DNA from 3 places in the Rhodomicrobium vannielii ATCC 17100 genome. Region 1 is predicted to be linked to each of the others. Evidence: predicted binding sites of a transcription regulator. Region 1 holds the regulator's gene; each other region holds the start of a gene.

Region 1 (2,267 bases):
CGTTATCGGACCACTCCTTGTCCTTGAAGCGCGGATCGCTGGGAGCCGGCTCGATCAGCGGCTTGACCTCTTCGCCAAGGAAACGCTGATAGGTTCGCCCCCAAAGATCGATGAGATCCTCGTTAAGCTTCGCCTGGGCTGCGGCAAGCTTCTGCGGATCGTTCATCCAATATTGCGCGATCGGCGCGAAAATCTTGCCGATGTCCGCCATTCCGCCCGCAACCGTGAAAGCTCCAGAGCGCTTGTCCTTGTCCTCGTAGATTTTCGCGACGGCCTGCCCGCTTGCCTCGAAGGCGCGAAGAAGGTTCGTCGCGAATTGCTCCGGAGACTGAAGGCCCGGCAAAGGTCTGGATGGCGCCGGGCCGCTTGCGGCTTCTCGCTTGTCGCCTTTTTGACGCTTGTCTGACATCCGTGCGTAGCTCTCCCAAACCGCAAAGTTATTCTTGCGTCCTTTTGCGCCCGTTGAATCGAGCATGGACCAATAATATAACATTCTGGCGTCGTTTGGTGAGGGGCTAAAGGCATTTCTTAGCCCGCTGCAATAGTCCTCCGACTAAGTACGCACTATAGCGCTTCGTGCGCGCATGTCCCGCTTCCGCGTTGTCGTCATATCAGCCATGACTCGACGCGATGGCGACTTAAAATCGTCGCAGGAGCGCGACCAGCTTGCCTTGGATTTTCACGCGGTCTGGACCGAAAATCCGTGTCTCGTAAGCCGGGTTGGCGGGTTCGAGAGCAATCGATTGTCCACGCTTGCGAAGCCGCTTCAGCGTGGCCTCCTCGTCGTCGATGAGCGCGACCACGATATCCCCGCTCTCGGCAGCCGCCGTCTTTTTCAGAACGACGGTATCGCCCTCTTGAATGCCGGCCTCAATCATCGAATCGCCGCGTACTTCAAGCGCGAAATGATCGCCCGTCGAAAGGTATTCGGGCGGCATGACGAGAACGTGGCTGTGGTCCTCGATGGCCGAGCGGGGCACGCCCGCCGCGATGCGGCCCATGACGGGAACCGAAATGCCGCCATCGTCACGGTCGCGGATGAAAGGAGCCTGCGGTGCTTCTTCGAAAGACGAGCGGCGCGCCCCCTCGATCACGGTTGGCATGAAGCCTCGCCTTCGGTCGGCTTCAAACCCGACGCGGCGCTCCGGCATCTTCATCACCTCAAGCGCGCGAGCGCGGTGCGGAAGCCGTCGGATGAAGCCGCGCTCTTCCAGCGCCATGATGAGGCGATGAATACCAGACTTGGATTTGAGGTGCAGCGCCTCCTTCATTTCGTCGAACGACGGAGGAACGCCGGTCGCTTCAATGCGCTCGTTGATATAGAGAAGGAGTTGCTTTTGCTTCGGTGTCAGCATGGGCGGCCCGGTTGTGGCGAAGGACTTGTACAAACCAAGAACACCAATAAGCGTTCTCATTAAGTTCCGCAAGGGAAAAGGGCACTTTTGCAACCCGCCCTGCACAGATGGGAATCTGTAGCCTCCCGAGATTTCCCAATGGCTAATTCGCCTTTCATGGCACGAATTTCGGGAAAGAATGATGTCTTTGCGCGAAGCGGAAGATCAGCGATAGCCACGATTCATGCGAACCTGACTGCGATGGACGACGCGTTCTCCGTCTTCTCTTTTCAATCCGGCGAAGATGAAGGTCGATAGAATCGTCATGATCCCGAGGACGATGAAGGCTTCGTGAAGACCGAAGCCCATCATTGCCTTTTCACGCGAAGGCGCATGTTCTGGAATGAAGAACGCCGTGATAAGCCCCGCCGCCGCGATGCCGAAACTGATGGAAAGTTCCTGAGCGGTGCTTGCAATCGAGCCCGCGCTGCTTGTCTTGTGCTGGTCCATATCGGCATAGGCCATGCTGTTCATCGTCGTATACTGCAACGAGCTGAACGCGCCGTAGAGGGAGGCCTGCAACACGATGAGCCAGACGGGGGTGTATGGCCCCACGGTTGCGAACAGCATCAGGAGCGCCCCGAGAATGATCGTGTTCGACGTGAGCATGTTGCGATAGCCGAGGCGGTCGAGAATGCGGGACAGCGCAAGCTTCGCAAGAATGCCGCCGATAGCCTGGGGCATGATGAGCAGTCCCGACTGCATCGGCGTGAAGCCCAGCGGGATCTGGTAGAGGAGCGGCAGAAGGAAGGGCACGCCGCCAACGCCGAGGCGGGTGAAGAAGCTGCCGCTGACGGAGATGCGGAACGTGCGGATGCGGAACAGGCCAAGCTCAAGCAGCGGCCAACGTGTCCGCAGCGAATGATATCCGTA
Region 2 (2,267 bases), 790 kb from region 1:
CTCCCGCTCAACGATCTCAGCGATCTGCGCTCCGTTATCGCGCTTGTCTCGGAGCGCGCGCAGGAGCTTTCGCAGCAATACGGCAATGTGTCGAAGACGTCAGTGGGTGCGATCCAGCGCCGCCTTCTGGTGCTCGACGAACAGAAGGCCGAGCTCTTCTTCGGCAAGCCGCAACTCGACATCGAAGATTTCATGCGGAAGGCACCGGACGGCCGCGGCTTCATCAGCGTGCTCGCCGCCGACAAGCTGATGTCAACACCCCGGCTCTACTCGACGTTCCTTCTCTGGCTGATGACGGAGCTTTTCAACAAGCTCCCCGAAGTTGGCGACATCGCCAAGCCGAAGCTCGTCTTCTTCTTCGACGAGGCACATCTTCTCTTCAACGAAGCGCCCAAGGCGCTGCTGGAGCGAATCGAGCAGGTCACACGCCTCATTCGCTCGAAGGGCGTCGGCGTCTATTACATCACGCAAAACCCGCTCGACGTGCCGGATCGCGTGTCAAGCCAGCTCGGCAACCGCGTGCAGCATGGGCTTCGTGCCTTCAGCCCGCGCGAGCAGAAGGCCGTGCGCGCCGCCGCCGAAACCTTCCGCGCGAACCCGGCTTTCAACGCCGAAAAGGCGATCCTCGAACTCGGCACCGGCGAGGCGCTCGTCTCCTTTCTTGAGGGCAAGGGCGAGCCGTCCATCGTGCAGCGGACGTTGATTCGCCCGCCGTCGTCGCGGCTCGGGCCGGTCACGCCGGAAGAGCGCAAGGCCGTGATCGAGGCGAGCCCCATCGCCGGAAAATATGACGAGGAAGAAACAAGCGTCGCGCCAGCGAACGGCAGAATGCGCCGTGGCACCGACGCGCGCGCGGGCCAGGCGCGCAAAGACGACGACTACGAATGGGCGGGCGAGTTCCGCATCCCGAAGAAGCCCGGGTCACCGGACGAACCGTTGCCGCGCGAGGACGATCCCGAGCCTGAACCGCAGCCGAAGGGGCGCGGGCGCGGCGGCGGCTACAGTCGCCAGACCTACGGCGAGGCGTTCGGCAAGTCGCTGCTGCGCTCGCTCGGCTCGGCGGCGGGGCGTATCCTTGAGCGCGTGCTGAGGCCGAAATAACCCAGCTTACCAATTTCTCATTTGGGATCGTGGCGACAATCACCAGTTTTCTCGGATGCGCGCTTCGGCAGCTTGACTTTGCCGCCGAAGTGGTTACGTTCCTGCTTCGTTCTGTGATTTTTCGGGTGGCGTGGTGATGGTTACGGGGATCAGAAGTTCCTTGCGATTGGCTTGTATCGCGATGGGCGCGGCTGCGCTGGCGGCGATCGGTGGCGTGCATGCGCAGGGCGACCGCAGCGCGCGGCCGGGTGACTTCGATTATTATGTGCTGACGCTGAACTGGTCGCCGACCTACTGCGCGGGGCGTGAGGACGGCGGCAATGAACGCGGCCGGTCGTCTCGATTCGACGAAGATGAGACCGGTGGCGGATACCGCTTTTTCAACGACCGGCGCAACGGCCGCAGCAGTGGCTCCGATGAGCAGTGTAACGGCTCGCGGCCCTATGCCTTCGTGCTCCACGGCTTGTGGCCGCAATACGAGCGGCGCGGCTGGCCGGAGTCGTGCCGGACGGATTACCGCCCATGGGTTCCGAATGAACTTATCGACCGCATGCTCGATATCATGCCGAGCCGTCAACTCGTCATCCACGAATACAAGAAGCACGGCACATGTTCGGGGATGGACCCGCGCGGATATTTTGCCGCCGCTCGCAAGGCTTACAACAGCATCCGCATTCCCGACGAATTTCAGGATTTGACCAAGCCGCTGCGCGTGGGGCCGGAGGAGGTGCGACGCGCATTCCTGGACGTGAACCGCAACCTGACGCCCGACATGGTGCAGATCGTCTGTTCGCGTAACAGGTTGCAGGAAGTTCGCGTCTGCATGAGCAAGGATTTGCAGCCGCGTCCCTGTGCGGAAAGCCGCAGACTCTGCAATTACGACACCGTGACCATGCCGCCGGTTCGCGGGGGTGGGCAGGGTCCGCAGGGTGGGCCCACGCAGCGCGGCGACCGGTTGTAGGCCCAGAAGGAAGCGCCCGGGGGGCTTCGGTTCACGTACGGGCCTGCAGCGGCAAGCCCGTCGAACCTCGGTGAACTCTCCGATCACCGCTTGCTCCGCAGCTTTCTGTCACCATCACCGAGAGTTTTTTCCGCTGACCGGGAGAGTGGCTGGTTGCAATGCGCCGGGATTCGGGTGAGAGCAATCGCCAGCTTTCTCTCTTCTC
Region 3 (2,267 bases), 1.1 Mb from region 1:
GGCGCGAGGCCATTCTGGCGGGTTACGCCGCGCTCTTCATGCCGGCGACGGCGCTGGTGGTGCAACTCGCCAGGGCACATGTGGAAGGCCGGCTCGAGGATCGGCTCATGCACTTCGCCAAACCGAAGCTCCTGATCGTGGACGAACTGGGCTACCTGCCATTCGAGCCCTCTGCGGCGCATCTGTTCTTCCAGCTTGTCTCGCGCCGCTACGAAAAGGGAGCGATGCTGATCACGTCCAACCGCAGCGTCGGCGAATGGGACGCGGTGTTCGGCGATCCGGTCGTGGCGACCGCGATCCTCGACCGCTTGCTCCATCACAGCCACGTCATAACCATCCGCGGCGACAGCTACCGCCTCAAGGAAAAACGTCGCAGCGGTCTTCTGCAGAAGACCGCTGCGACAGAACCAAAGCCTCAAAGGACTGATCAATGACGGGGCAGTTCTTCGTGTCGAAACGGGGCAGTTCCGGATCTCGGTTGACACCGATCGACACCGGGATTCCTGTTTCCTGCCTGACCGTGCTACGGATGGTGCGCGCATAGCCGGTAAGCCCCCTGCCCTCGAAGCCTGCGAGATTCAGGAAGGCCTCGTCGATCGAATAGACTTCAAGCTCGGGCGTGAAGCGCGTCAGCACAGTCATGACACGCCGCGACATGTCGCCATAGAGGGTGTAATTCGAGCTGTAGACAGCGACTTTGCGCCTTTGGAGATCAGCGCGCTTGAGGTGATATGGATCGCCCATCTTGAAGCCGAGCGCCTTGCTTTCAGTCGTCAGAGCGATGATACAGCCGTCATTGTTCGACAACACCACGACCGGCCGGGTTTCGAGCTTCGGCTCAAACACGCGCTCACAGGAGCAATAGAAGCTGTTGCAATCGGCGAGCGCGAATACCGGCATGTCACGCCTCAAACCGGCGGATGCTGCCGGTCACCACGCCCCAGATCACAAGCTCACGTCCTTCGACCATCTTGATCGGTTGATAGGCCGGGTTTTCCGAGCGAAGCTCGATCACCCCGCCGCTTGACCAAAGCCGCTTGACCGTCAGCTCACCGTCCACGACTGCGACGACGATATGGCGATGCCGCGCCGATATGGCGCGATCAACGACAAGAATATCACCGTCGAACAAGCCAGCCATGACCATCGAGTCGCCAGACAAACGCACGTAGAAGGTCGCCGCCGGATTGCGGATGAGAAACTTGTTCAGATCGAGTTCGCCTTCAAGATAATCATCGGCCGGCGAAGGGAATCCCGCAGGCACGCGCGACAGAAACAGCGACAGCGCCATAGCCGCTCCGGCTTTGGGCCGCAGAAGCGCTAAGCTGCCGAGTTTCCATGGGCGAGGAGAAAAGAACATTACGGGAACATCTAGCGCGATCCCGCCAAGGCCCGCAAGGCGTCAGGATGATTTTCCCTCCGCCTGCATGTTGAAAAACGGCCGGAAAGGCTCCGGGATCTGCGTCAACATTTGAGCGTGCATTTGCGCTGCAATCTGATTGCCGAGCGCCGCCCATATCTTGCTCATTGCCTCTGGACCCGCAGCCCCCATCACCTCTTGGGTCATGACGGCGAGGTCTTCGGGACTGACTTCAACAGTGATTTTCATGATGCGGCCTCTCCTGCCCATGTCCTGACGGCCAAGACTTAGCGCATTTTGCTCTTCGCGGCCTTTGCTGTCTGGTAAATTCCGAAAAGCCGACAAAAATCGCCATTTCGCCAAACGGGCGCAAAAGCGTCGGCTTATATTCGGCGCTGCACATGCGTCGGCACCAAAATCTCAGCTATAATCGTTCTTTTGCCGCGAGCAGCCGCGCGCCAGCGCCGCTTCCCTGCATTTGTGGCTTAATCATCCGCCATCGGCAAAAAAAACCTGCTTCCAACGCCTTTCTCATTGGTCTCTGACACCAAAGATCGTGAGGCTGGCTGCGGAAATTCATCAGCCACCACCGGTTGCATCACCAGTCCGCTTGACCGAAACCAGAACGTTTCCGTGAAACATCCCGGCAAAAGGTCGACCTCATTCCAGATCATTTGCGATCCGCAAATCGTCGCTTTGTCTATCACCTTGCACCGAATTCGTTCTAGCAGCCCGGATGACCTTCCTTCTAGCATGTTGCTAGAAGGAACATGCGCTGATGTGCTAGAAAAGTGATAGAAAAGTGCTAGAAAAATACGGGTCATTCCGTTCTAGCAACATGCTAGACGCTTTATATCACCCTTTCCGCCCGAAACGCGCGAGCGCGATAACGCTCATCCTCCCCTCA

What was found. The regulator LexA, encoded in region 1, represses DNA repair genes until DNA is damaged. The targets are predictions, from matches to a motif close to TGTTCNNNNTGTGTTCNG.
Region 2: a site for LexA is predicted at 1,198-1,215, ahead of RVAN_RS03295 (ribonuclease T2). Genes of this name have one in related genera too.
Region 3: a site for LexA is predicted at 1,353-1,370, ahead of RVAN_RS12330 (LexA family protein). Genes of this name have one in related genera too.

The regions. Positions count from the first base shown of each region.
Region 1 is NC_014664.1:1,536,356-1,538,622, forward strand. It holds gene RVAN_RS07000 (PHA/PHB synthase family protein) at 1-409, opposite strand, end outside; gene lexA (transcriptional repressor LexA) at 639-1,355, opposite strand; gene RVAN_RS07010 (DHA2 family efflux MFS transporter permease subunit) at 1,560-2,267, opposite strand, start outside.
Region 2 is NC_014664.1:744,698-746,964, forward strand. It holds gene RVAN_RS03290 (helicase HerA-like domain-containing protein) at 1-1,101, shown strand, start outside; gene RVAN_RS03295 (ribonuclease T2) at 1,268-2,062, shown strand.
Region 3 is NC_014664.1:2,667,121-2,669,387, forward strand. It holds gene istB (IS21-like element helper ATPase IstB) at 1-434, shown strand, start outside; gene RVAN_RS12325 (hypothetical protein) at 358-900, opposite strand; gene RVAN_RS12330 (LexA family protein) at 902-1,291, opposite strand; gene RVAN_RS12335 (hypothetical protein) at 1,403-1,609, opposite strand.